DNA from 2 places in the Methylophilus sp. E2MeOHC9 genome. Region 1 is predicted to be linked to the other one. Evidence: riboswitches for the same ligand, from Rfam matches in the RefSeq annotation. Region 1 holds a riboswitch; the other holds the start of a gene.
What was found. A riboswitch is a leader RNA that binds a small molecule or an ion and turns the genes downstream of it on or off. The one in region 1 is predicted to bind thiamine pyrophosphate.
Positions count from the first base shown of each region.

Region 2: another riboswitch for thiamine pyrophosphate. It lies ahead of thiC (phosphomethylpyrimidine synthase ThiC); the one in region 1 lies ahead of ACSSVF_RS09450 (TonB-dependent receptor).

Region 1 covers NZ_CP196024.1:1,931,682-1,946,450, forward strand. Annotated here, with positions in the region: gene dnaB (replicative DNA helicase) at 1-659, shown strand, start outside; gene alr (alanine racemase) at 674-1,741, shown strand; gene radA (DNA repair protein RadA) at 1,782-3,137, shown strand; gene ACSSVF_RS09410 (hypothetical protein) at 3,623-3,901, shown strand; gene hpnE (hydroxysqualene dehydroxylase HpnE) at 3,926-5,227, opposite strand; gene hpnD (presqualene diphosphate synthase HpnD) at 5,237-6,073, opposite strand; gene hpnC (squalene synthase HpnC) at 6,070-6,939, opposite strand; gene ACSSVF_RS09430 (S-methyl-5'-thioinosine phosphorylase) at 7,026-7,781, shown strand; gene def (peptide deformylase) at 7,812-8,345, shown strand; tRNA gene ACSSVF_RS09440 (tRNA-Ser) at 8,370-8,459, shown strand; gene ACSSVF_RS09445 (cupin domain-containing protein) at 8,536-8,811, shown strand; TPP riboswitch at 8,990-9,093, shown strand; gene ACSSVF_RS09450 (TonB-dependent receptor) at 9,192-11,291, shown strand; gene ACSSVF_RS09455 (YkoF family thiamine/hydroxymethylpyrimidine-binding protein) at 11,343-11,603, shown strand; gene pnuC (nicotinamide riboside transporter PnuC) at 11,640-12,251, shown strand; gene ACSSVF_RS09465 (phosphotransferase) at 12,280-13,155, opposite strand; gene ACSSVF_RS09470 ([protein-PII] uridylyltransferase) at 13,203-14,769, opposite strand, start outside.
Region 2 covers NZ_CP196024.1:987,742-1,002,510, forward strand. Annotated here, with positions in the region: gene gatA (Asp-tRNA(Asn)/Glu-tRNA(Gln) amidotransferase subunit GatA) at 1-142, shown strand, start outside; gene gatB (Asp-tRNA(Asn)/Glu-tRNA(Gln) amidotransferase subunit GatB) at 144-1,589, shown strand; gene ACSSVF_RS04735 (HD domain-containing phosphohydrolase) at 1,658-2,653, opposite strand; gene ACSSVF_RS04740 (PAS domain S-box protein) at 2,650-6,354, opposite strand; gene ACSSVF_RS04745 (hypothetical protein) at 6,567-6,974, opposite strand; TPP riboswitch at 7,121-7,233, shown strand; gene thiC (phosphomethylpyrimidine synthase ThiC) at 7,262-9,142, shown strand; gene ACSSVF_RS04755 (hypothetical protein) at 9,314-9,829, shown strand; gene ACSSVF_RS04760 (YaeQ family protein) at 9,878-10,417, opposite strand; gene ACSSVF_RS04765 (TetR/AcrR family transcriptional regulator) at 10,625-11,287, shown strand; gene ACSSVF_RS04770 (efflux transporter outer membrane subunit) at 11,274-12,728, shown strand; gene ACSSVF_RS04775 (efflux RND transporter periplasmic adaptor subunit) at 12,731-13,894, shown strand; gene ACSSVF_RS04780 (efflux RND transporter permease subunit) at 13,900-14,769, shown strand, end outside.

The sequences.
Region 1 (14,769 bases):
TGGCTATCTTCTCGATGGAGATGGGCGCAACACAGCTGACGACGCGTATGATCGGTTCGATCGGACGTCTTGACCAACACAAAATGCGTAACGGTAACCTCGAAGATGAGGACTGGGAGAAGCTTACAACTGCGTTAGGCAAGTTGAACGAAGCGCCGATTTATATTGATGAAGGGGCTGGTTTAAGCAGCTTTGACGTTCGTGCACGTGCGCGGCGTCTGCACAGGCAGACTGGTGAATTGGGATTGATCGTAATCGATTACTTGCAGTTGATGACATCACCTGCTGGTCGGTCAGGTGAAAACCGCGCGACAGAAATTTCCGAGATTTCACGCTCGCTCAAGGCATTGGCAAAAGAGCTCAATGTGCCGCTGATTGCTATCTCACAGCTTAACCGCAGTGTGGATCAACGCCCAGACAAACGCCCTGTCATGAGTGACTTGCGGGAATCCGGCGCGATTGAGCAGGATGCCGACATCATTATGTTCGTGTACCGCGATGAATACTATAACCCGGACAGTGCTGAAAAAGGGTCTGCCGAGATCATTATCGCCAAACAGCGTAACGGCCCGATTGGCCGCGTACGCCTGACCTTTATGGGCGCGCATACCCGCTTTGAGAATTATGCCAATGCGGCGTATATGCAAGACGAATACTAGGGCGCCGAATGAATATGCGTCCTATCGTTGCTCATGTTTCAGAAAAAGCGCTCGCACATAACCTGGCACAAGTCCGGCGTTATGCGCCGCAGGCCAAAGTACTTGCTGTGGTCAAAGCCAATGCTTATGGCCATGGTTTGCTGAATGCCGCGCGTGGATTAAAAGAAACAGACGCGTTTGGTGTGCTCAATATCAGCGAGGCAGTGACGTTGCGTGATGCGGGTTACCAGCATCCTATCCTGTTGCTGGAAGGCATTTTTTCTGCTGAGGAAATGACACTGGTTGATCATTACAAGCTGGATACGGTGATCTCTCATCGCGCCCAGCTGCAATGGTTACTTGAAAGTCAGCCAAATATGCCGTTGCGGGTATACCTTAAACTGGATAGCGGCATGCACAGGCTGGGCTTTCAGCCCGTCGATTACCAGGCAGCGCTTGATCAACTAAGCACCAGTGCGAATGTCAGCGAAGTGGTGCTGATGACTCATTTTGCGAATGCTGATCTGGTCGATGGCGTCACGCAAGCCATGCTCAAAGTGGAACAAGTGATGACCGCGCAACCATATAAGCGCTCGCTGGCAAACTCGGCCGCTGTCATCCAACAACCACAGACTCATGCCGATTGGGTGCGCCCGGGCATCATGCTCTATGGCGCCACCCCGATTGCGGAGAAATCCGCTGCCTCACTTGGATTAAACCCGGTGATGACACTGCAATCTGGCTTGATTGGCGTGCAGGAGATTGAAGCGGGGGAGAGTGTAGGCTACGGTAGTTTATTCACCGCAGACCAACCTACCCGCGTCGGCATTGTCGCTTGCGGCTATGCGGATGGTTATCCCCGGCATGCCCCCACCGGTACGCCGGTTGCTGTCAATGGCGTACTCACGCGAACATTAGGCCGCGTTTCTATGGATATGCTGGCGGTAGATATTACCGATATTCCAGCAGCAAATATCGGCGCTAGTGTAGAGCTATGGGGGAATCTGGTGCCTGTAGATGCAGTCGCACAAGCCAGTGGCACCATAGGTTATGAATTGCTATGTGCAGTGACTGCACGTGTGCCTATGCACGTGATTGATTAACAAATAATAGCCTTACCCAATAAGCATCATTAAGGTTTTCATGGCTAAAGCTAAAACACAATATACCTGTACCGAGTGCGGTGCCTCAGAGCCCAAGTGGCAAGGCCAGTGCCCAAGCTGCCACGCCTGGAATACCCTGGTGGAAAGTGTGCCAGAAGTGGCTAGCCAGAGCCGCTTTGCCAGTTTGGCACCGACGGCACAGTTGCAAAAACTGGCCGAGGTTGAGGCACAGGATGTCTCGCGTCAGCAAACCGGTATTGCCGAGTTTGACCGTGTGCTGGGCGGTGGCCTGGTGGCAGGTGGGGTAGTATTGATTGGCGGGGACCCAGGGATTGGTAAATCTACGCTGTTATTGCAAACAGTGTGCAAGGTGTCGCAGAATCTGAAATCGTTTTATATCAGCGGCGAAGAGTCTGCGCAGCAGATCGCCATGCGTGCAAAGCGGCTGGGGCTGGATGCCAGCCAAGTGGATGTGCTGGCTGAGATCAATCTGGAAAAAATCAGCCAGGTATTACAGCAGCACCAGCCTGACCTAGTGATCATTGATTCTATCCAGACCGTCTATTCCGAAGCGTTGCAGTCAGCACCCGGTTCGGTGGCGCAAGTGCGTGAATGTAGCGCGCAATTGACGCGTATCGCCAAACAATTGGGTATCAGCATGATACTGGTCGGCCATGTCACCAAAGAAGGTTCACTGGCCGGTCCGCGCGTGCTGGAGCATATTGTCGATAGCGTGCTCTATTTTGAAGGTGACCAGAATTCGAGTTTTCGGTTGATCCGCGCCTTTAAAAACCGCTTCGGTGCTGTCAATGAGTTGGGCGTGTTTGCCATGACTGAAAAAGGCTTGCGCGAAGTCAGTAATCCGTCAGCCTTGTTTTTGTCTCATCACGACACCCCTGTTCCAGGGTCATGCATCACGGTGACTCAAGAGGGCACGCGTCCATTATTGGTTGAAATACAGGCATTAGTTGACACCTCCCATGCTCCAAACCCCAAGCGACTGTGTGTGGGGCTGGAGCAGAACCGCCTGGCGATGTTGCTGGCAGTGTTGCATCGTCATGCCGGTGTCGCCTGTTTTGATCAGGATGTATTTATCAATGCAGTCGGTGGCGTGAAGATCAGCGAGCCGGCTGTGGATCTGGCAGTGCTGCTGTCTATTGTTTCATCCTTTAAAAATAAGCCATTACTCAACAAATTGATTGTGTTTGGCGAAGTCGGGTTAGCGGGAGAAGTGCGGCCAGTACAACGCGGGCAAGAGCGTTTAAAAGAAGCGGCCAAGCTGGGCTTCACCCATGCCATTATTCCCAAAGCCAATGCGCCTAAGGGTGGCGTACCTGGCTTGCATATTGATGCGATCGACCGCCTGGAACAAGCTATCGATTTGTTGCGTGGATAAAAAAATGGCAACGATGTCAGGGAGTGGCATCGTTGCCTTGAGTGGTGGTTGTTCAGAAGAGGGTGAACAGCCACAGGGAAGCGGTACTGATATTTGCTGCGCGTCGCGTATTGCTTAGCCTTCATGCTTGAAGTCTTTCACTGTGCCCGCGGGCATTCACGGGCAACTGCCTCTCATTCAAAAAATCCTGCTTTTTATTAGCCCGGTTGTTTGTGATGGCTATGTGTTGATCCAGCAGTTGCAGTATAAGCAATTCGATCAACAGGGTCAGTTACATAGGGCAGGGTTTTGTAGCAATGTGTAGCATTGCTGATACACATTGCTCGCCTGTATTTATAAGGCTACGCAAGATATGTTTGCTCTGTTTTTTCACAAAAAGTTCATGCAACTATTCATGAAACTTGCTTGCCATAATCAGTGTGGATTACCACACGCATATGACAAGAATATGACGGTGAATAAAAAAACGGAACAGGAGCCTAAAAATGAAAAAAACACTCATATTAATTCCCTTGCTGTTAACCGCTTGCGCAAGCATGCAGCCAACACCGCAAACAACCAGTAATGGCAAGGCTGGTTACAAACTGACCTGTAGTGAATTCAATACGACAGTGGAGCAATGTAAAGTAAAAGCCAGTGAGCTGTGCTCACATGGTTACGAAGTAGATAAGCATCTGACTTTCAGGGAAACCTACCCGGACAGCGGGGATGGGATCTATATGCCCGCGAGGAACCATGTGGTGGTTGCCTGCAAGGAATCCTGAACGCTTGGGGTGATATAAAAAAGGTCAGGCGTTAGCGAGTAACGTTTCGGCAGCTGCCATCCCGCTCATAATGGCACCTTCAATGGTGGCAGGGTAACGGCCTGCAATATAGTCGCCTGCCAGGTAGATGTGTGGTTGTGTCGTCATGGTCTGGGGACGCGCTAGATCAGGCGTGCAACTAAAAGTCGCACGTTTCTCGGTGATGATTTGTGTCCAGGCCGGCTGTGCGAGGTGCATGCCATAGCCCGCTAATGCCTGATTTAACTCCTTTATACATTGTTGTACCAGAGTGTCTTTATCGCTACTTAATACGCCATGCGCACTGATCACAACCGCCAGTAATCCTGGCTGATCACAGCATACACCACGGTCAAATACCCATTGCGCAAATCCATGACATAAGCCCATCATCGGCAATGGCAGCTTGGTTGTGGGCGGGTATTGCAGATACACTGTTGTAATCGGCTGGTAGTCAAATGCCGGCAGGGGAATGTCGCTGGTAATCGTTTTAAGTTGATGCGGGCCTGCGGCGAGGATGATATCGTCAAAGTCTTGCACGCCTTGGGCGGTTTCGAGCACGCATTGCGAGCCTTCACGCCTGGCTGCGAGCACAGACGTACGTAGAAACACTTTGCAACCTGATGCAGTGATGGATGCTAATAAAGGCGTGATCAGGCTGCTGGATAAGTCGGATTTTAAAATCAAAAAATCACTGTCAGACCGTTGTTGCTGAAAACTGTCACGCAGCACATTTAAGAAAATCTGGGCGCTGGCGCTTTGGATCGGTGTGTTTAATGCGGCCAGGCACAAAGGCTCCCATAACATCCTGATCACCGTTTCTGTCTGCTGGCCTTGTGTTAACAGGCTCGCCACGGTGGTGTCTTGCGTTAATGTGTATGCGGATTGTTTTAACTGCAACATCCAGCGTATGGCCCGCCACTTGCTGGTGAAACTCAGTCCACGCGCGGTGAGCAATGCCCACAATAAATGTAGCGGTGCAGGCAAGCAGGTGGGGGTGACGAGAGACATACGATCTGCGCCGTGATGCATATGCAACGCCAACGGCAATCGGGTGAATATCTGCGCAGGATCCAGGCCCGCTTCACGTAATAATGCGAGCGTGGCGCGATAAGCCCCGATAAAGATATGCTGGCCATTATCCAGCATGGCTTCTGCATGCGGCACGCCACGCGCACGGCCACCGGCTTGTGGTGCCGCTTCAAATAGCGTTACCTGCTGCCCCTCGCGCAACAATGTATGTGCGGCCGATAGCCCGGCCAGCCCGGCACCAACGATGGCGACATTGCGCGGTGTGTGCTTATGCATGCCAGTGAGCTAGCGGCGCTTGAACCATACGCCCAGGGCCAGTTTCAGTTTCCTGAAAGGCGGCAGTATGACTTTGTGGCTAAGCACCAGATTCGGGTCTTGCCGGATTTCCTGTAGTAAAGCGCGATAAATGGCTGCCATCATCAGGCCGGGCAATTGCGTTTTGATATCAGTTTGCGGCAATTGGCTCATGGCTTTGTCATAAAACATTTCTGCACGCTCAATTTGTTTGAGTAACAAAGCTTGTGTCTGTGCCGATGCCTGGCTTTGCAGTATCTGCTGTTCAGTGACGCCTGCTTTTTCCAGTTCATCAATCGGGATGTATATCCTGCCGCGCCTGGCATCTTCGCCAATATCGCGGATGATGTTGGTGAGCTGGAAAGCCATGCCCAAGTCATGCGCATAAGCTAACGTGGATTGATCACGATAGCCAAAAATCTGCGCCGAGAGCAGGCCGACCACACTGGCGACGCGGTAACAATACAATGCCAGTTGCTCAAAATCGGCATAGCGGTTGTATTGGGTATCCATCTGCATGCCATCGATGATTTCGACGAAGTGCGCCTCCTGCAGAGCAAACGTTACAACCACAGGTTTTAGCGCTTTGGTGACCGGATGCTGCGGCACTTCATGGAACAAGCGATGTATCTCCTGTTTCCACCACTGCAATTTGGTTTGTGCGATCTGGTAATCAGTACATTCATCGACCACATCATCCACTTCACGGCAAAACGCATACAGTGCCGTCATGGCTTCGCGCTTATGTTTGGGCAAGAACAAAAAACTCAGGGTAAAGCTGGAACCGCTTTGTTTGGTTTTCTGCTGGCAGTATTGTTGCGGGGTCATTGTTTAAACAGGGCTTTCAGCAAAATAATCGGCCAATCAAAAGCATTCAGTGTTGGTCGGTGATGGTAGATATCGCCACGGCAACGCTTTAATTTATAAATGATTCGTTCGCCACCGGCGACTATCATGCGCAGTTCGAAGCCGATACGGCCAGTCAGTTGGCGGCCTAGCGGCTTACCCGCGAGCAGTAATTGCTCGGCGCGGGCTACATTGTACAAAAAGAATGCCTGCCAGGCGCTATCCAGTCGCTGGTCACGTAAATCCTGTTCTGTGATACCAGCGGCTCGCATTTCGTCCTGGCATAAGTAAATACGCCCGGTTTGCCCATGTTTTTGCAGGTCTATGGCGATGTCCTGGTAAAAATTAATCAGCTGTAAAGCTGTGCAAATCTGGTCGGACCAATCCCTATGCTGCGGCGTATCCGCAACGTACAGTTGCAACATCAGCCTGCCGACCGGGTTGGCTGAGCGACGGCAATAATCCAGCAGTTCAGCAAAATCGGCATAGCGGGTTTTGACGACATCCTGCTTAAACGCGCTGATTAAATCCAGCAGCGATTGCACTTCCAGCTTGTGGCTGCTGACCACTTGTTGCAGTGTTTTGAATAACGGGCGCTCTGCCTGGATATAAGCCTGGATCAGTAACAACTCATCTTCGTAAACTTGCAGTGCCTGCAAACGCTGGGTTTCGCTGGCGTCGCCTTCGTCGGCAATATCATCCGCTTCGCGCGCAAACTGGTAAATCACGCTCACTGCGTAACGCAAATGGGCGGGTAGCAGCACGGAAGCGACCGGAAAGTTTTCATAATGTGTGTGTGCCAGGGTCACACTGGCCGGTGTCGTCACGGGCTTGGAAATGGCTTGCATGGCTTAAGTATGCCATAAATCCGTGATACGCTTACGCCTTGCACATTAACCTGCGGTAAAGAAAACTGAATGTTGGAGAGGATAGGATGTTAGGCATTATTGGGGGCACCGGGCTGACAGAGCTCACCAATCTGAATATATCAAAACGCCTGATTGTGCGCACGCCGTACGGCAAGCCTTCGCAACCTTTGGTCTTCGGCGAAATCAATGGCAAAGAAGTGGTGTTTCTCGCGCGTCATGGCGGCGGCCACACCATACCGCCGCATGCGGTCAATTACCGGGCCAATATCTGGGCACTGCATTCGGTGGGCGTGACCGATTTGCTGGCAGTGGCAACCGTGGGCGGCATCAGCAATAGCCTGATCCCAGGCGATATCGTATTGCCGCACCAGATTCTGGATTACACCTATGGCCGCGATAACACCTATCACGACGGCGTAGAGCTACCAGTGAGGCACATTGACTTCACCCTGCCTTATTCGCAAACCATGCGCGAGCGTTGCCTGAAAGCATCAGCAGATGCCGGTTGTCATTTGGTGGAGGGCGGCATTTATGCCTGCGTGCAAGGGCCAAGACTGGAGACAGCCGCGGAAATCGACCGCTATGAGCGGGATGGTGCCACCGTCGTTGGCATGACAGGCATGCCAGAAGCCGTGCTGGCAAGAGAGCTGGGCGTGGCTTATGCCGCCATCTGCCCGGTAGCCAATTTTGCGGCAGGCCGTGGCGACAGCGCACAAGCCATCCATTTTGAACAGGTCATGCCTTTGTTGCAGCAAACCATGGACAAAGTGCGTTGTATTATTGCGCAATGTTTATCTGACCATCAATGCGCAACCGTTTAACCATTTTATTGTTTTTGATGGAGCCTGATTGTGGCCATTAAACCCGTGCTGAGAATGGGCGACCCTGTACTGTATCAAGTCGCAGAAAAAGTCACCCAGTTTGATACGCCTGAATTGCATGCCTTGATCCAGGACATGCATGACACCATGACTGAAATGAATGGTGCCGGTATCGCCGCGCCTCAAATAGGAGTGAGTTTGCAGGTGGTGATGTTTGGCGTTGGCAAGAACCCGCGTTACCCGGATGCCGAAGAAGTCCCTTTTACCATATTGATCAATCCTGAATTGACGCCGATAGATAACGAAGAAGAAGATGGCTGGGAAGGGTGCCTGTCTGTTCCCGGCATGCGCGGCGTGGTGCCACGCTATCAAACCCTGCATTATCGTGGCTTTGACCCGCAAGGCAACGTTATTGATCGCACTGCCAACGGCTTTCATGCACGGGTGGTGCAGCATGAATGTGACCACTTATTTGGCATCCTTTACCCCATGCGTATCCGCGATATGACAAAATTTGGCTTTAATGATGTACTTTTTCCTGGAATAACGCTTCCAGATGACTGATATTTTGCTATAATCCTGCCTTCCGGAAGAGTGGCAGAGCGGTTTAATGCTACAGTCTTGAAAACTGTCGAGGGTTCACGCCCTCCGTGAGTTCGAATCTCACCTCTTCCGCCAGTTACCAAGATGCCGCATGATTGCGGCATTTCTATTTAAAGTTTTTATAATCACTTTAATTTATTAAGGAATTGTCATGACTCAAATCATCATCGACCACAATCCATCTGAAGAAAAATTGAATGACCTGGGCGTAAAAAGCTGGAATACCTGGGATTGCGCTCCTTCAAAATTCCCTTTGGATTTCACTATGACTGAAAAAGCCTATGTATTAGAAGGCGAATTCAAAGTGACTCCACAAGGTGGCGACACAGTGACTATCAAAGCTGGTGACTATGTTGAGTTTCCAAAAGGCCTGAAATCCCAGTGGGAAGTCGTTAAGCAATTGAAAAAACACTACAAACATTTCTAATCGATTGTTGTAGCAAGTATTCAATAAAAAAACCCTGCATCGCAGGGTTTTTTCTTTTTGGTGCCAGGCTTGTTTAAATCATTAAACTTTGAAAATACGCATACGATTTAAACGTAATAAGCATCACTCTCTAGCAATGTAATCAATATCAACCTACAATCTCACCCTGATTGAAAAATCAAACGCCTTGGGGTGGCTAACGCCTGAGATCTCGCGCAAGTGAGGAACCCAATGAACCTGACCCAGATAATGCTGGCGTAGGGACAGGCAGAGCATCTACAACGCAAATGTTTTTGATTTGTTGTCCTATCAACAAATCTACTCACGTCATTGTCACTCTCCCCCTGTCCTTTTTATGTGTCTTAATAGAAAGGATTACCTTGAAACCGATTACAAAACCGCTGTCCCTGATTGGGCTTTTACTGACCGCGCAGGCGTTTGCCGCAGAGGACGACGAGGCAGTGAAACTGCCCGATGTGGTGGTGAGTGCAGATTTTCGCCCCAGCACCGCGCAGAAAACTGCTGTCAGCCTGACCGAAATTGACAAAGAAACCATAGAGTCACGTGGTGCGCAGCATCTGGAAGAAGTCTTGAACCTGGCGCCGAATGTCAATGTGTCAGCAGGGGCGTCGCGAGGACGCTTTTTCCAGATTCGCGGGATGGGAATACTCAGCCAATATGATAATCCGGTGAATCCATCCGTTGGTTTGATCATTGATGGCATCGACTTTAGCCGCCTTGGTGGTGCTGCAACCCTGTTTGATATTGATGCGATAGAAGTGTTGCAGGGCCCTCAGGGCACTAAGTTTGGTCCCAATGCCATTGCGGGCGCCATCACCATGCGCAGTGCCGAACCCACCAAAGAATTTAAAATGCGTGTGCAAGCCGGTGTGGGTGAATATAACACGCGTAATTTTGGGGTGGCGGTAGGCGGGACTATCGTCGAAGATCAGTTACTCGGGCGCGCCTCGATTTACACGCACAAATCTGATGGCTATATGCAAAACGACACCCTGGGTCGTGACGACACGCAAAAGCAGGATGAGCTGACCTTCCGTAGTAAATTCAAATTATTTGCGACTGAGGATTTGACCCTGGACTTCACTTTGATGCATGTGAATGTGGATAACGGCTATGACGCATTTACCCTGGATAACTCAAGACGCAGCAGAGCCAACCAGCCTGGTGCAGACACTCAGAACACCAACGCTTTTGCGGTGAAAGCCAATTGGCAAGCCTCGGATGCAGTCATTATCCAGTCTGAAGCCAGTTATTTAAACTCTTCATCCACCTACAGTTTTGATGGGGATTGGAGAACAGAGAATGACTTTGAGAAGCATAATCGGGACCGCGATAATTACTCGTTTGAGCTACGTGCATTATCCGATAAAGCTGGCCGAATTTTTAATGGCTCCACCGACTGGACGGTTGGTGTGTATCGTTTTGTGCAGGATGAGCATTTCAAGTCACGTGTCGATTACAGAAGTTTTGGGCCTGACGAATTAACACAGTTAAGAGGCAGGTACAAAACAGAAAATACGGCTTTGTTTGGGCAACTGGATAGTCATTTAACCGACAAACTAACACTGGTATCAGGTTTGCGTGTAGAGGATTTTAAGGCCGACTATTCTGATCGTGGATTCGTTAGCTCAGTCCCTAGCAGTATGCAAAAGCGTTTAGACGAAGTGCTTTTTGGCGCCAAATTGGGCCTGAATTACCAGGCGAATGCCGATCAGTTACTGTATACCTCGTTAACGCGCGGTTATAAACCTGGTGGCATCAACAACAAGGCCAATTTGCCGCAAAACCAGCGACAGTTTAATACCGAGTACATGTGGAACTTTGAAACAGGACTGAAATCGAGCTGGCTGGATGGCACCTTGATCACCAATCTGGCGGCTTTTTATGCAAAACGCCTGGATGCGCAAACACATAGCTCTGCGCAGATAGCGGGCACTGGCAATTTTATTGAATTCTATGACAACGCTGCCAGAGCGACACACCAAGGTGTGGAAGCCAGCCTGGATTGGTGCTTGACGGATCAATTCCGCATCATGGGTTCACTGGGTTTGCTGGATGCGAAATTTGATAGCTATCAAAACCTGGATCCTACTGCGTACAGTGCGCAAGGTCGCCAAGTCGCCCATGCACCCAGATATACTTTTAATTTGGGTTCTGAGTTCTATGCGAATGACGCCTGGACAATACGCGCCAATGTGGAAGGTAAAGATAGCTTCTACTTTTCAGATAGCCACAATGCTAAATCAAACGGCTATGCTGTGTTAAACGCTAGCGCTGATTACAAGTATGATAAACATTGGAAAGTCAGCGTATGGGCGAGAAACTTATTCGATAAAGACTATGCTACGCGCGGATTCTTCTTTGCTAACAATCCGGCCAATAACTTTGCTGTAGATGAAAAGTATGTTCAGTATGCTGAGCCTCGCATCGCTGGCATCACGGTCACTTACGATTATTAAACAGGGGAGGGCGTGATTGCCCTTTTTGATTTTATACATATTGGAGTTTGTATGCGTATTTCTGTCGATATTAGTTTGTACCCCTTAACCGAAGGCTATGTAGAACCCATTCTGGCGTTCATCAATAAACTCGAAGCCAATCCAGATCTGGTGGTGAAGCGTAATAGCCTGGCGACGCAAGTGTTCGGCGAATACCGGGCCGTGATGGATTGCCTCGATGAGGAGATGGAAGCGGTGTTTAATGCGATACCACACAGCGTGTTTGTCATGAAGTTTATTGGCACAGACAGGGCTGATGTTGTCGATGTATAACAACACACTCGTTCACTTCTTCGGTATTTCCTCACCATGAACCAAGATCATTTTCAGGCTATCCTGACGGCATTCCAGCAAATGTCCCCCTGGGAAATTGCCGCTGCACTGATGGGCGTTGCCTATATTTTGCTGGCGTCAAAAGAGTCACAATGGTGTTGGCCATTTGCCTTTTTCAGCACGCTGGTTTACACCGTACTGTTTTGGGAAGGCCAGCTTCCCATGCAGGCGTTGCTGAATTTTTATTATATGGGCATGGCGATTTATGGTTTTTGGCTGTGGCATAAACACGGCAAGCAAACAGACATATTGCAGATTAGCCGCTGGCCTTGGCTCTGGCATGTTGGGTTTGTCGCGGTTGGTGTTGCTGTGAGTGCTTTAGTGAGTACCTATTTGCAAAAAACCGGGCAATCGCAAAGCCCTATGTTAGACGCCTATACCACGGTGTTTTCTGTGATGAATACCTGGTTGATCGCCAGGAAAGTGTTGGAGAACTGGCTATATTGGGCGGTGATTGATGGCGCTGCTACGATTTTATATGTGCAGACCGGCTATTACGCAACTGCGGCTTTATTTGTGTTGAATACGATTCTGGCAGTGGTTGGCTTTATCAGTTGGGTGAAGCTTTACCGGCAACAAGCTAGGTAAATAACACTTTGGCGAATGACATTGCGCTTTATATGCGCTGCATCCATGTTGCCAAATCATTTTCACCCAGCACATTCATCAAAAACAGCAGTAGCTGGTAGCAGGCTGTATGTGCCGTGTGTTCAGGCCAGGGATGCGTTTGAATGTAGAGCTGTTTAAATAACGCCAGTTGCGCGGGCGTTAATATATATTCCAGCAACACCAGGTCCAGCGCACGCGGCGCAATCACAAACGCATCAAGATCAATCAGCGCTAGGTCATTGGTGCCTGAATAGCGAAATTGATCCCAACGTAAGTCCAGCATCATGGGTACAAACTCAGTTTCCTCGATACTCTTCGCGTGCGCTAACACTTCAGCGAGTAACGCTTCGTCAATCACCGTATCGTGCTGCCTGGCCAGAAGCGCAAGGGTTTCTTGCAAACGGCTGGCCCAGTCTGTCGCAGTGAATTGCGGATCATGCAGCGTGCCCCAGCGAGGGTAAGTACATTGGTGCAATTTCGCGATATGTTCGGCTAGCTGTATCACCCAGTGGTCGCTGATATGTTCTGGTTCTACATCCTTGCCCGTCAGAAAGCGGGTGAGTATAAAGCGGTGATCGCTTGCCGCGACAAAATCAGGCACAGGAAGCACACCATTTTCCTGCAAGAAATGGTGTGTTAAATGGATACTGCCCAAGCTATTTGGAAAGTCCGCTGCAAACAAATGGTTTGCGCCTGACCAGAAGGGGGATTTTGCTATGGTCGACTCATTACAGACTTTCAGCACCATTTCACCGTCGGTCGTTTGGCAGTAAAAAAGCCGGTGCGTGCTGTCCGCAAACTTATTCGGGATAGCACTTGGTTGGGCAATCAGTGTAGGTAAACTGGCTTGTTCAGAGGATGTGAGCTGCGGATAGGTAAACATGGTAAAACTTACATTTTAGCCATCAGGTGATTGACTTTGTAAGCCGGCTAAAGCTCACTGAATGCGGATTTAAGCGCATTGATTTGTGCTTCGTTCAAAGGCTGGCCATCACTGGTTGAGATCAGGAAACTATCTTCCACGCGATTACCCAGGGTGTTCACTTTAGCATTGTGCAGCGCTACATCATGGTTGAGTAGCACAAGCGCCATGCTTGCCAGCAAGCCCGGCCTGTCGTTGGCAACCACGTCCAGTTGCTGTAGCTGTTGCTGCTGATCGTGATGTGCGCTGGCCGGATGGATAAAGATTTGCGTAGGCAAGGGCATATGTTTGACTTGCCTGCTGACGCGTCCCCGGATAGGCGTAGGCAGCGCTGTGGTGCCGGATAATTGTTCTGTCAGGCCTTGCTCGATATGCTTCAGTAAGCCGTTATAGCTGATCTGATGCGTATCAGGTTCAAGCACAATGAAGTTATCCAGCGCATAGCCATGGGTGGTGGTGTAAATCCTGGCTTGTACGATGTTGTATTGCATGCTGTCAAAGAAATGGCAGATGCGCGCAAAAATCTCTTTCTGGTCACGGCTGTAAATCATCACCTGGATCCCATCGCCTTTAGGGCTAAGGCGGGCACGTACAATGGCGGTTTCTGTGCGTATATGCGGGATCAGTAAACGGCTTTGCCAGGCAATCTCATCACTGTCAAAACGGTTGAAGTAGTTTTCACCAAATGCCTGCCACAAAGGCTGTACCGAGTCTTCTTTCAGGTTGAAACTGCTGAGTTTTTGCAAGACTTCCTGCTTGCGCAGGCTTAGCTGTGCTTCGGTATTCAATGACTGCTGCAATACGCGCCGCGTTTGCAGGAACAGGCTTTCCAGCAGTTTGGCTTTCCAGGCGTTCCACACATTAGGGCTGGTGCCGCGGATATCAGCGACCGTCAATAAATACAAGGCAGTCAGGCGGTATTCAGAGCCCACTAGTTTTGCAAAGCTTTCAATTACATCCGGGTCAGACAAATCACTTTTCTGTGCCGTGCTGGAGAGCTTGAGGTGCGCTTCTACCAGCCAGGCGACCAGGTCACTATCTGCTTTTGGCAAACCATGCTTCTGGCAGAAACGCTTGGCATCAATCGTGCCAAGCACCGAATGGTCACCGCCACGGCCTTTGGCGATATCGTGAAAAATACCTGCCAGGTAGAGTAAGTGCGGTTGGCTGAATTCGGCAAATAGCTGGCTGCAGAGCGGAAACTCATGTCGCAGCTCAGGTTTTGCAAACCGGCGCAGGTTGCGCAGGACGTTCATGGTGTGCTCATCAACCGTATACACATGGAACAAGTCATGCTGCATTTGCGCAATGACACGGCCAAACACGGGAATATAACGTCCCAGGATGCCGTAACGGTTCATACGGCGCAAACTGCGGTGTACGCCTTCACGCGATTGCAAGATTTGCAGGAACAGTGCCTTATTGGCCGATTGCTGGCGGAAAGCATTATTGATTAATGGTTGCGCTGCCTGCAAGGCCCTGACCAGCGGTGCGCTAAATCCTGCGATCGCAGGATGTTGCTGTAATAACTGAAAACAACGCAAGATGGCTTCTGGTTTGCGTTGGAACAGGTCT
Region 2 (14,769 bases), 940 kb from region 1:
CACCCAGAATGGTGACGGCAAACCATTGCCGGTCGGCTTGCAGATTATCGGTAATTATTTTGATGAGGCGCGCATGCTGGATGTAGGCCACGCTTATCAACAAGTCACAGATTGGCATACACGCATGCCGGAGGGCATCTAACATGCAGTGGGAAGTCGTGATCGGGTTAGAAACCCACGTTCAGTTACAAACCAAGTCCAAACAGTTCAGTGGTGCTTCGACCACCTATGGCGCAGCGCCAAACACACAAGCTTGTGAAGTGAGCATCGCTTTGCCGGGTGTATTGCCGGTCTTGAACAAGCAATCGGTCGAATGTGCCATCAAATTCGGCCTGGCCATCGATGCCGAGATCGCCCCCCGCAGCATCTTCGCCCGCAAGAATTACTTTTACCCGGATCTGCCCAAAGGCTACCAGATCAGCCAGTTTGAATTACCGGTGGTGGGTAAAGGCAAAGTCACCATACAGGTGCCTGCAGGCAAAAATAGCGAAGCCTACGAAAAAGTCATCAATATCACCCGCGCCCATCTGGAAGAAGATGCTGGTAAATCGGTACATGATGCGGTGGAAGGCATGTCCGGCATCGATTTAAACCGAGCCGGGACGCCATTGCTGGAAATCGTGACCGAGCCTGATATGCGCAGTGCAGCAGAAGCCGTCGCCTATGCGAAAAAACTGCATGAACTGGTGCAATGGATAGGTATCTGTGACGGCAATATGCAGGAAGGTTCTTTCCGTTGCGATGTGAACGTCTCGGTACGCCCGAAAGGCACTGAAAAGTTAGGCACCCGCCGCGAAATCAAAAACCTGAATTCTTTCAAATTCATGTTGCAGGCGATTGAGTACGAAACCCAGTGGCAGATTGAAACACTGGAAGATGGCGGCACTATCCAGCAGGCAACGATATTGTTTAACCCGGATACCGGCGAAACCCGCGCCATGCGTTCCAAGGAAGAAGCCAACGATTACCGTTATTTCCCGGACCCGGATCTGCTGCCGCTGGAAGTGACAGAAGCTGACAAGGCACGCGTGCGCGCGGACATGCCGGAGTTGCCGCAGGCATTGCAGGCGCGGTTCACTAATGAGTATCAGCTCTCCAGTTACGATGCCAGCAACTTGACTGGTTCACGTGCAGTGGCAGATTACTTTGTGACTGTGGTGAATGCCGGTGGCGACGCTAAACAGGCTGCTAACTGGGTGATGGGCGCGCTTTCTGCCAAACTGAATGCAGATGAAAAAGCCATTGCCGAGAGCCCGGTTTCTGCCGCACAGCTGGCAGCGTTATTGCAACGTATTGCCGATAACACCATCTCTAACAACGCCGCCAAACAAGTGTTTGAAGGTTTGTGGGCCGGCGAAGGGGAAGTCGACGCAATTATTGAAGCCAAAGGCCTCAAGCAGGTATCCGACACTGGCGCGATTGAAGCCATCATCAATGAAGTATTGGCAGCCAACCAGGCCATGGTAGAGGAATATAAAGCCGGTAAGGAAAAAGCGTTTAATGCGCTGGTAGGTCAGTGTATGAAGGCTTCCAAAGGCAAAGCCAACCCGGCCCAGGTGAATGAGCTGCTGAAAACTAAATTAGGTTGATCGCTGGCTTCAACCTGTTTCCAAGGCTGGTTGAAGCGTTGAGAGGCTAACAAACAATGGCGTGAAGATTACTCTTCGCGCCATTTTTCATTAATGGCAATTAAATCTGGCAAACAGCTGAGCATGGCTTCGACGACCCGCTGGTCAAAGTGGCGGTTGATCTGGGATTTGATTTCTTCCACCGCTTTTTCTACCGGCCAGGGCTCTTTGTAAGGGCGTTTGCTCAACAGGGCATCAAATACATCGGCGACCGCCACAATGCGTGCCTCCAGGGGAATCTCTTCGCCTTTCAGCCCAAACGGATAACCGGTGCCATCCCATTTTTCATGATGATAGAGGGCCACGGTAAAGGCCAGTTTGATTAACGGCGAAGTGGATTTATCCAGGATATCGGCGCCCAGGCGAGGGTGGGTACGCATGACTGCCAGTTCTTCATCATCCAGTTTGTCAGGTTTGAGTAACACGCGGTCAGGAATGCCGATTTTGCCGATATCGTGCATGGGCGCGGCATGCACCAGTTGCTCGGCAAAGCCTATATCCAGGCCCATTTCCAGGGCGATCCTGCCCGAGACATGGCTCATGCGTATCACATGCATGCCGGTTTCATTGTCTTTAAACTCGGCTGCACGCCCGAGCCGCTGTATCAATTCCAGGTGCGTGTTTTTTAATTCGTCGATATGCACCAGTGACAGATGGGTTTTCACACGTGCACGGACTAATGCTGGTGAAATGGGTTTGTTAATATAGTCCACGCCACCCGCGTTGAAGCCTTCTGACTCATCGGCTTCATCCGCCAGCGCGGTGACAAAAATGACTGGAATCGTATGCGTTTCCGGATCATTTTTTAAATGCCTACAGACTTCAAACCCGGTCATGCCCGGCATCATGACATCGAGCAGGATCAGCCCTGGCCTTTCTTTTTTCACCAGGTCCAATGCATCCATGCCATTCTTGGCAAAACTCAGTCTATAGTCATCCTGCAACACTTGCTTGAGGACTTTCAGATTGAGCGGCTCATCGTCGACAATCAGGATCTTGGGTTGTTGGGTGATGTAATCCGTCATGAAGTCGTCCCTTGGGTTTGGGCCTCCAGTAATGTATCGATATGAATCACTGCCTGTTCAAAATCAAAGTCATTCAGGCATTGGGATACCGTATGCAATGCCTGGCGCCAGTCAGCCGGGGCATGTTGAATCAGTTGATTGGCCAGGGCATCATCCAGCTCGGCCATCGCTGCCAGCGTACGCAGTTCTCGTAACCATGCCAGCAGTTGTTCGGCATCAATATCGGATGTGGCCACATCGGTTTGAGCAGATTCAGGTTCAGCGTCGAGTAATGTAGTAATCGTTTGATGCAAGGCTTCAGTGGTGGTTTGCAAGCGCTTGACCAGCGCAGGGCATTCTTGCCAGCGCTCTTCAGTAATATGTTCCAGCGCATCGTATATGGACTGCACTTTAGGCAGTGCCAGATTGGCGCTCACGCCTTTGTTGGCGTGCGCAATCATCCTGAATGCGGCATGATCTTTAGCCTGTATGGCTGCTTGCAATGCTGCTATGTGGCGCGGCGCTTCTTCCAAGTACTGACCGACTTCAATCAGGTAAGTTTGCTGGTCGCCCCATAACTTGACGCCCTTATTCAGGTCGAATTCTTTTTGCGCCAGCGTCTGTTCGGCCACGACATCTTCTTGCGATGCGACTGAGCCAGTCAATACGCGCTGCATCTCGGCCAGTAATAAAGGTAATTCAATCGGCTTAGAGCTAAAACCATCCATATCGGCCTGTTTGGCAGCCAATCTATCCTGCTCAAGCACACTGGCGGTCAATGCAATGATCGGTGTTCTATCCCAACCCGCTTCGCGTTCCATTTCGCGAATACGCAAGCTGGCAGTCAAGCCATCGACCACTGGCATCTGCACATCCATTAAAATGATATCGAAAGAACGGGTTTGCAGGGCGTCGATGACTTCCTGCCCATTCGAGGCCAGTGTCACTCTATGCCCTTGTTTCTCCAGCATAATATTCAGTAGTTTGCGGTTCTGTTCAATGTCGTCTGCTGCTAGGATATTGAGGGATGGCAAGACGATTTGAGTGACATCTACGGCATGCTCTATGCGCATGCCTTCCTGTAACGGCAAGGTCACACTGAAGCAGCTGCCTTGACCAATCTGGCTGGTCGCCGTAATACGGCCACCCATCAGTTCAACCAATTGTTTACTGATGGTGGTGCCCAAACCGGTGCCGCCAAAACGACGGCTCATGGTGGCATCTGCCTGGGTGAACGGGTCGAATATGCTTTCCAGGCGGTCTGCGTCTATGCCTATGCCGCTATCGATCATGTCAAACTTGATCTCGCCAGTTTCGGTTGGGTATACCCTGAGCTCGACATAGCCTGTTTCAGTGAATTTCACTGCGTTGCCCAGTAAATTGGTCAATACCTGGCGGATACGGTGTTCAGCGCCTTTGAAATAACCGGCGGTTTCCGGAGCCAGGGTCAGCTTTAATTCCAGATGCTTTTTGCGCGCTTGCAGCCACAACGAAGAAATCACGCTATCCACCAGTTCACGCATGGAGAAATCCAGTATTTCCAGCTCTAACATGCCTTTTTCCAGCTTGGCACTATCCAGAATGTCATTCAGCAAATGCAATAGCGATTTGGCCGACTGGCTGATGGTGGATAAATAATTACGTTGTTCCTGCTGCATGGCGGTGTCCAGCAGCAACTCGCTAAAGCCGATAATGGAGTTCATCGGTGTGCGGATCTCGTGGCTCATATTGGCCAGGAAGGTACTTTTGGCACTGGCTGCCTGTTCCGCTTTATCCTTGGCCAGCAGCATCTCTTGTTCCATTTGTTTGCGTTCGCTGATGTCTATCATAAACATCAGCACTTTAATGACTTTGCCATCCATGTCGCGGATCGGGCTGTAAGAGGCATGGATCCAGATTTTTTTGCCATTCTTGCCATGGCGCAAAAATTCGCCATGCACAAACTCACCTTTTCTGAGGGATACCCACTTCTGCCGGTAACGATCAGTAGTGATGAATTCAGGTGGGCAAAGGATGGAATGGTGTCGCCCCAGGATGTCTGGCAGTTCATAGCCGAGCAGGTCCAGAAAGCTCTGGTTAGCAGTCAGCACGAAGCCGTCAATGGTAAATTCAGCCATGCAGGTGGAGTTGTTGATGGCATTGGCGATGCCCTCAAACTCGGCATTTTTCTGTTTGGATTCAGTCACGTCCAGCATGACGCCATCCAATGCTTCGGCCTCGCCATCATTGCTGTAAATGGCGGAAGCGAATTCTGAGATCCACTTTTCATTGCCTTTGCGGTCTGTAATCCGGTATTCAATCGCATAGTTGGTGCGGTGGGCGACAGCAGCCTCGACGATCGGTTGTATCCTCAGTCCATCGTCGGCATAAATCAGCTGCGAGAAATGAATGCTGCCGGTCAGGAAGTCTTCTACTGTCCAGCCGGTCAATTCCAGCACCGCATCACTAATCAGGCGCATGCTCCAGTTTTCATCCAGGTTGCAGCGGAAAGTCACGCCCGGAATATTGCTCATCATGGAGCGAATCTGCTGATCTTTTTCGCGGATGGCTTTTTCAATCGCTTTGCGCTGGGAGAGGTCGGTAATAAAGCCGACAAACAGTTTTTCGCCCGGCAGTTTGACCTCGCCAATCGCCAGTCGTATGGGAAACTGCGTGCCATCTTTTTTAACGGCTTCAAGATCGCGGCCTTCGCCAAGAATTTGTGCCTGTCCACCAGCCTGGTAGTTTTTAAGGTAGTAGAGATGGTTGGAGCGGTCCGGTTCCGGCATCAACATTGAAATATTGTTGCCTTCCATCTCGTTTTTGCGCCAGTCGAATAACCGCTCTACGGCTTCGTTGCAGGAGATGATCTGGCCGCTGGCATTGATGGTAACAATGCCATCCACTGCGGTATTTAAAATCGTCGATAAACGGGTTTCGCTGGCCTTGATGTTAGCAAGCGCCTGTCGGTAGCTGATCAGCACATTGATTGCGGCTGCAATGATGCCTATCAGTATCGTCACCAGCGTGATGCCAAGTGCCAGCGAGATGGATTGGTTATCTTCGGGGTTGAAGCCGGATTGCGCCTGCCCGAGAAAGCGTGCCGATGCCATGCCGGTGTAATGCATGGCGGTGATGGCGCTTCCCATCAATATACCGCCCAATGTGATGCTCACTTTGGGCGGTAGCTTGCCTTTCTGGTTAAGGAAAATACCTGTCCATAATGCCAGTGTTGCCAGGCTGACCACGACGACTACAGAAATTAGTACCCAAACAAGGTCAAATTTGAGCACGGGCTCCATGCTCATGGCCAGCATGCCGGTGTAATGCATGGCGCCAATGCCGGTGCCTACCGAAAGGCCACCTTTGATCAGCTTGCCATAATCAAGCTGGTTCTCCGTCATCAGGTTGAGCGCATAAAAAGACGCCAGAATGCCTGGCATCATAGAGATCATGGTGACTTCAGGGTTGTAAGTGACTTTGGTACAGATTTCGTAGGCCAGCATGCCGATGAAGTGCATGGCCCAGATGCCTGCCCCGAGTGAAATGGAGCTGGCGATAATGGAAAACTTTTGCGAAACCAGGGAGGTTTGCTTTTGCGAAAGACGTGTTAATTGCAGCGCGAGCACCGAGGTACCGATGGCCACCAGTGCAGACAGGATGACTAGCCATGGGTTATAAGTACCATAGAGCAGGGCGGTGGGAGTCCCTTCCCTGAAAAAGAATATGCTGTACCAATCCATGCGCTCAGTGCCTTAAAAAGAAAAGTTTGATCATTCTTGCTAACGATATTCTAGCTGTCGTTTGCAATAATTTATATTGAGAACAATGCTGTTTTAAAAGGCTATTTCGGTGTTTAACTGATAGCTTGGCCGGGTAATTTAGTTGGGTCTGGCAAACAAAAAACCCTGCGCATGCAGGGTTTCATTAGACGGTTGCGTGGCAGCTAAGCCGATCAATGACACAGCACGTGGCATATCAGCTGGTAGCAGATCGTCATAAAACCGATAGTGGTCAGCACAAAACTGATGGCGGAAAATACTTTCCATTTCATTTTGCTCCAGAAATCAGTGTCAAACGCAGCAATTGTGAAAATGGTCGGGTTAGTAAAACCGCCAATCGCGACACAGACGCAGGCAAAGTGATGCAGCTCAATGCCAGCTGCTCTGGATGCTGCAAAAAATCCCAGTTGAAACAGTGCCATCAAGGCGTAATCAACGTGGGCACGGATCATGGTTTTGTAATCGATCAGAAATCCGCCATCTATCCCCGGGATGGGAAACCAGCGGGCAAATGTCATCAACCATGCAGATAAAATTAAAGCGGTGGTACAGGCAACTGCGCCTATCAATAAGACTTCCATGTTTTTCTCCTGAGCTCTGATTTGAAGGTAACCCGTATTTTTTATTAGGTGGGTAACGTGATTGTAGACAGATCTGTCTGTCTGTCAATATGCGGCAGATCAAATACCGAGTAACTTGCGTTATCTGTGGTTTTCCCGCACAATCCGTCCCTTGCTAGGGGTCTGTAAACCCTTCATTCAGTGAAGATTTTACAGTGAGAGTTACCCTTCGAACCTGACGCGGTTGATACCGCCGTAGGGAATGCAAAGGTGCGCATCCTTACGTCTTTATATTTTAAGGATGCCTAATGAACGCTATTGATAAAAATATCAAGTTCGTCAACGCGGATGCCAAAGTTGACGAAGCTACTACCAAACCGTTTGCCAAATCGCGCAAAATTTACGTTCAAGGCTCCCGCCCTGATATTCAGGTACCTTTCCGTGAAATTTCCCTGAGTGATACACCTTCCAGCTTTGGCGGTGATATCAACCCGCCAGTGGTGGTGTATGACACTTCCGGCCCCTATACTGACCCAACAATAGATATTGATATCCGTAATGGTTTGCCAGCTTTGCGCGCGACTTGGATCATGGAACGTGGTGATGTAGAGCAGCTGGATGGCCCGACTTCTGAGTTCGGTCACCAGCGATTGGTCGATCCGGCATTATCCGAGATGCGTTTTAACCTGCACCGCAATCCTTTGCGGGCCAAGGCCGGCCAGAACGTGAGCCAGATGCACTATGCGCGCCAGGGTATCATCACCCCGGAGATGGAGTTCATTGCCATCCGTGAAAACCAGCGCCGCGAAAATATGAGCGAGTTGCTGCAAACCCAGCATCCTGGCCAGCATTTTGGCGCCAGCATTCCGCAAGTCATTACGCCAGAGTTTGTGCGTGATGAAGTGGCGCGTGGCCGTGCGATTATTCCTGCCAACATCAACCACCCTGAAATCGAGCCTATGATCATTGGCCGTAATTTCCTGGTCAAGATCAACGCCAACATTGGTAACTCAGCACTGGGTTCTTCTATTTCTGAAGAAGTGGAAAAAATGGTGTGGGGCACACGCTGGGGCGGTGATACTGTGATGGATCTGTCCACCGGTAAAAACATCCACGAAACGCGGGAATGGATCATCCGCAATTCACCGGTGCCTATCGGTACCGTGCCTATCTACCAGGCGCTGGAAAAAGTGAACGGCAAAGCCGAAGACCTGACCTGGGAAATCTTCCGCGACACGCTGATCGAGCAGGCCGAGCAAGGGGTGGATTACTTTACGATACACGCCGGTGTGCGCCTGGCGTATATCCCGATGACGGCCAAACGCATGACCGGCATCGTGTCACGTGGTGGCTCCATCATGGCGAAATGGTGTCTGGCGCATCATAAAGAATCTTTCCTGTATGAGCATTTTGAAGACATTTGCCAGATCATGAAGCAATATGATGTGAGCTTCTCACTCGGTGATGGCCTGCGCCCCGGCTCTATCTACGACGCTAACGATGCAGCACAGTTTGCTGAGCTGAGGACTCTGGGTGAACTGACGCAAATTGCCTGGAAACACGATGTACAGTGCATGATCGAAGGCCCTGGCCACGTACCCATGCACCTGATCAAAGAGAATATGGACTTGCAACTGGAGCACTGTGGTGAAGCGCCTTTCTACACCCTGGGCCCGTTAACAACAGATATCGCTCCTGGTTATGACCATATCACTTCCGGTATTGGCGCCGCCATGATCGGCTGGTATGGCTGTGCGATGTTATGTTATGTGACGCCGAAAGAGCATCTGGGCTTGCCGGACAAGGAAGACGTGCGCGTAGGTATCATCACCTACAAGATCGCAGCCCATGCTGCCGATCTGGCTAAAGGCCATCCTGGCGCGCAGATTCGTGACAATGCTTTATCCAAGGCGCGTTTCGAGTTCCGATGGGAAGACCAGTTCAATCTTGGCCTGGATCCTGAGAAAGCCAAAGAATTCCATGACGAAACCTTGCCACAGGAAGGCGCAAAACAGGCACATTTCTGCTCCATGTGCGGCCCACATTTCTGCTCTATGAAGATCACGCAGGATGTCCGCGATTACGCTGACAAAATGGGCGTAGATGAAAAAGAGGCGCTACAGAAAGGCATGCAGGAAAAAGCGATCGAATTCGTCAAAAAAGGCAGTGAGGTTTATCAAAAAGTGTAGTAAAACTTCTGTGCCTCAATGAGTAGTAGTGCCGATTAAAAGCCAGCAGCAATGCTGGCTTTTTTATTGCGGTTTGCACGCGCTAGCGATGAAAGATGTAAAGAATTGAATTTAAATAAATATATTTTTTCTAAACTTTATCGGATTAAAGTGCTTTATGAGGAGAACGTGATGAGACGCATGCTCTATTTTGTTTTGCCTGATATTAAAAGTGCACGTAAATTGATGGATGAATTGTTGCTGGAAAGCATTGAAGAGGACGATATCCATTTCCATGCTCATCCGCCACAGTCTTTAGGCAATCTACCCAAGGCAGAGGCAATGGAAAAATCTGATGTCGTATACAGCGCCATGGGCGGCTTTTTGTTTGGCGCCATATTCGGGTTGCTGGGTGGTATTTTGGCCTATATGGTGCCCTGGTGGTTTGGCGAAGTGTCGCTGAGCGTGATTCCATACTGCATGGTCCTGGGTGCCATTTTGTGTGCGGTTTGGGCGGCGGCCGTGGCAACCGCAACCCCCAGTTACCGTATTAAATCGTATTCAAACGCGATTGAGCAAGGCAATATCCTGATGATGGTCTCTGTTCCATTACGCAGGCTGAATGAAATCCGCTTAAACCTGGTCACCAAACACCCGGAGGCGACTTACCGCGGTGTCTGGCCTGCCGAACATATGTTGATCCCCTAACTAAAAAAGCCAGCGATTGCTGGCTTTTTTAATGCGTGCTGGTGCAGGCTACTCAATGTCTTTCAATCGGATGGCCTCAATCTCAAAACTGCCACCTTCGTGGCTCACCAGTATCTGCTGATCCTGTATGGTGAAACTGATAGACAAGCCGCGTGCCGCTGCGGCGGCTAGTTGCTCTGTGTCAGGCAGGTTGATGATGGTGACGTTATCCAGCTTGAGCATGGCTTTGCTGTTCTGCGCCCACCACATGTCAGCCGTCCTGCCGCCATACAATACCTGCACCACGTGCTTTGATCTGCCACAGGCTTTGCGGATGTCGCGCTCTTCAGGCAGGCCTACGCATATCCAGCGCTGAATCGCACCGGTTAAATCCTTTTGCCACAGGTCGGGTTCGTCGTCATCGCTCAAACCGTTGCCAAATTGCAGGTTCTCATCAGCGTAAAGCACGAATGCCAGCAAACGGACCATCAGGCGCTCGTCTGTTTCGGAAGGATGTTTGGCCAGCGTCAAGTTGTGCTGCTGGTAATAATGCCTGTCCATATCCGCAATATTGAGGTCGATTTTATAAATGGTGGATTTCAGCGCCATGCGTGAATATCTCTTGTGTATGAAAGTGTGGCGAGTATAGCAAACATGCGCTCCAGGCTGGTAAAACAAGTCAATTGGCGCATGCAAGCTGATATACGCGTATCGGGCTCGATACAAGAAATCACTTGCGTCTTTTGGCTTTAGGCATAAAATGAAAAAGAAACGTTTTATTTTTATTTTATGCAGACTTTGATATCTTCATCGACCATGGAAATTTCTCCCCATAAAGTTAAGGCCGGACGCCCCAGAGCAGGCACTGAGCAGGATAGACATGCGCTGTTGCTGGAACAGGCGCTGGAAATATTCATGCTGGAAGGTGTGGCGCAAACCAGCATAGGCCGCATTGCGGCTGCTTGCGGTGTGTCTACACGGACTATTTATGAGCGATTTGAAAATAAATATGCCTTGCTGATTGCGGCTATCAAACACATGGTCGAAAAAGATGTCTCTGCCATGGTGCAAGTCGATCATTTATCCAACCAGACGCTACACCAGGTACTCACAGAGATAGGTCGCTTTATGCTCAAGCGCGTGCTGGAACCGCGCATGTTGTCATTCTTTAAGATCGGTGTGGCCGAAGCCTCTCATTTGCCTGAGCTATCCCGCGCCATGAAAGCCGTGGGACCGGAGCGTATCCATCAGATGCTGGCGGATATCTTCAGTTTTTATGCGGCAAAAAACCTATTGCCTGCACAGGATTTCAAACGTGCGGCCGAGTCTTATTGCGAGTTGCTGATCGCCGCTCCGCGTCTGAAAGCGTTATTCGGTGTGCTGGAGCCGGACTGGGATGCCGAGGCGCATCTCGCATTTGTGGTGAATTTATTTTTGCACGGATTACAGGGAATGGAGCCAACCAATGCAGTTAAGTAAACATTGGCACTGGCTACTGATACTGCCTCTGACAGGCTGTTCGGTGATAGACGAATATATCCGCCCAACCCCGGTGACGGTTGAACAATGGCAGGCACCGTTACCACACAATGGCAACCTGGGTTCATTGACCAACTGGTGGGCGCAATTCAAAGATTCGGTACTGGACCAGCTATTGGCACAGGCGCAAAAAGAAAGCCCTTCACTGGAAATCGCACTGGCCAATATCCGCACCGCACGCGCGAATGTGCTTTCGGCACGGGCACAGGGTATTCCTGATTTAACCAGCACTGGCAGCATGAACCGCAGCAAAGGTGGCGGTGGCGGCGGCGCGTTTCCGGCCACCACCATTGAAATTGACTCGATATCACTGGATGCGAGCTGGGAAGTCGATTTGTTTGGCAAGATCAAGGCCACCAAACAGGCAGCCAAAGCCCAGCTGGAAGCAAAGAAAATCGCCTGGCATGATGCACGCCTGACGGTGGCGGCGGAAGTCGCCAATAACTATGTGAATTATCGTGCATGCCAGGCTTCAGTCGATGCTTTGCAAGGCGCGTTTAACTCGCGTAAGGAAACCGCACGTTTGACAGGCATTTCAGCCAAAGCTGGCTTCACTGCCCCGTCTGACCTGGCGCTGGCAGAGGCAGCCACTCATGCCAGTGAGTCTACACTGGATGGCCAGCAGGCAGAATGCGATGGTTTGGTGAAAGCCATCGTCGAGCTGACTAACCTGCCGGAAACAGAATTACGCACGTTGCTGGCCAAGCGTAAAGGCGTGCCGCAACCTGCCATGTTTGAAGTGAACGCGCTACCGGCAAACCTGCTCACCCGCAGGCCAGACCTGGCGATTGATGAGCGCAACCTGGCCGAAGCCAGCGCCAATGTCGGCGTAGCCAAGGCCCAGCTTTATCCTAGCCTGACATTGAGTGGCTCAATAGGGTATCGCCGCACCAGTTTTGGTGGCGCAGTCACGCGTACCGATTCATGGTCTTACGGGCCGTCAATAAAATTGCCTATTTTTGATGGTGGTACTTTACGCGCGGATTTAGCTGAATCCCGCGCCAATTTTGACAGCCTGATGGCGACTTACAAACAAGATGTGCGCAAAGCGCTCAAGGAAGTGGAGCAGGCGTTGGTCAATCTGGACAGTGCCAACCGGCGCTCACAATCCGAACAGGCGAGTGCACAACAATATGCGCGCTATTTCCAGGCGGCTGAACTGAACTGGAAATCTGGCGGTATCGATTTGCTGTCACTGGAAGATGCGCGTCGCCAAAAGATCAATGCCGAGTTGAATGTAGTCACCCAGCAAAAGAACCGGGTTTTACAGTGGATCGCACTCTATAAAGCCTTTGGTGGCGATTGGTATGAATTGCAGCAGCAGGCGACTCAAAATAAGCAGGCTGTACAAAGTAATAAAACGATAGAAAAGGGTAAATAAACATGGCGAGAGGACTCTCAAAAAAAGCAAAATTCCTGATCATTGCAGCCGTATTGGTCGGAGTGAGTTTATGGTTTATTCAACACCCGCTGCATAAAGCAGAATTGGCAGAAAAACGCGGCAATCGTCCAACTGCCACTGGTGACGCCGAAGCTAGTAAAGCCACCTTGAGTGTAGAAGCGACCAGCCCGGGCAATGTGCAGTGGCCGATGACGCTGGTAATGAATGGCAGTATTTACCCATGGCAGGAGGCGCTGGTCAGCGCTGAAATCTCCGGTTTGCGTATCCAGCAGGTGCTGGTAGAGGTCGGTGCGCAGGTGAGCAAAGGCCAGCCTTTAGTGTTGCTGGCAGATGAAACGGTAAAAGCAGACTTGCAAAAGCAGCTGGCGACAGTGGAAAAAGACAAGGCAGGCCTGGCTGAAGCCAAAAGCAATGCCGACCGCGCCAATGAGATCAAGGACAGCGGTGCTTTATCCGCGCAGAAAATTAATGAGTATGTGATTGCGCTGCAAACTGCGAGGGCCAATCTTGCCTTGTCTGAAGCGGAGCTGGAAAACCAGAGAATCCGTATTCGCCAGACCAAGGTCGTCGCGCCTGATGACGGTGTGGTTTCTGAACGGTCAGCCAATCTGGGGAATGTCGTGTCATCCGGCACTGAGTTATTCAAACTGATCCGTCAGGGCCGTATCGAGTGGCGGGGTGAAGTCAATTCTGACCAGCAGGCTGCCTTGCACACCGGTCAAACTGTGAGCCTGAATTTGCCTGGTGGTAAAGTCGTGGCCGGTAAAGTGCGCCTGATTTCGCCGGTGGTGGATAGCAACACCCGCAATGCGCTGGTGTATGTGGATATCCCCAAAAATAGTGCGAAACCCGGCATGTATGTGCAGGGCAAGATCGATATTGGGCAACAGCGCGGCCTGGCGATTCCGCTCAGTGCCGTGACTTACAGGGATGGTTTTGCCTATGTGTTTGTGCTGGGCGCAAGCAACGCCGAGGGCATGAGTAAAATTATCCAGCGCAAAGTGCAGACAGGCCGCACGCTGGAGCAGCAGATCGAAGTACTGAGTGGCATAGAAGCCGGCACCCGGCTGGTGCTGAGCGGTGGTGCCTTCCTGAATGATGGCGACACAGTCAAAGTAGTCACCGCGACTAAAGCCGGAGCTTAAGCATTATGAATTTTTCGGCGTGGTCTATCCGTAATCCGGTGCCGGCAATCCTGCTGTTTGTCGTGCTGACGTTTCTGGGTGTCAGATCCCTGAACCAGTTAGGCAAACAAAACTTCCCCGACATCGAACTGCCGGTGATTATGGTCAGCGCGACGCTGGAAGGCGCGGCACCCCCGCAACTGGAAACCGAGGTTGCGCGCAAGCTTGAGGATAAAATTGCCACCATAGGCGGCATTGAGCATATGTCCAGCGTCATCACCGATGGCGGCGTCAGCATCAGCGTGCAATTCACCATTGATACCAACAGTGAAGAAGCACTCAACCTGGTGCGCAATGCGGTAGACAGTGCTCGCTCGGAACTACCGGCTGCGGTCACCACGCCCACCGTCTCCAAGCTAACCACCACTGGTAGCGCTATCCTCACCTATGTGGTGTCGGCAGATAATATGGACGAGGGCGAGCTGTCCTGGTTTGTCGATAACGAGATCAGCAAGGCCATGCTGTCAGTGACTGGCGTGGGTAAGATCACCCGCACCGGTGGCGTAGACCGCGAAGTACAGGTCAATCTGGACCCGACGCTGATGTCAGGGCTGGACGTCAATGTCAGCGATGTCTCGGCACAACTCAAGCGTGTGCAGCAAGATGCTTCAGGCGGACGCGGCGACATTGGCGACAATATCCAGTCAGTACGCACCCTGGGCGCGCTGCATAGTGCCGATGAAGTACGTAACCTCGATATCCCGCTAGGCGACGGGCGCCATATCAAGTTGTCACAAGTGGCTAAGGTGCTGGACACCTATGCCGAGCGCAGTACCTATGCGAGCTATGATGGCAAAGAGGTGATCCGCTTTGAAATCACGCGCAGCAAAGGTACC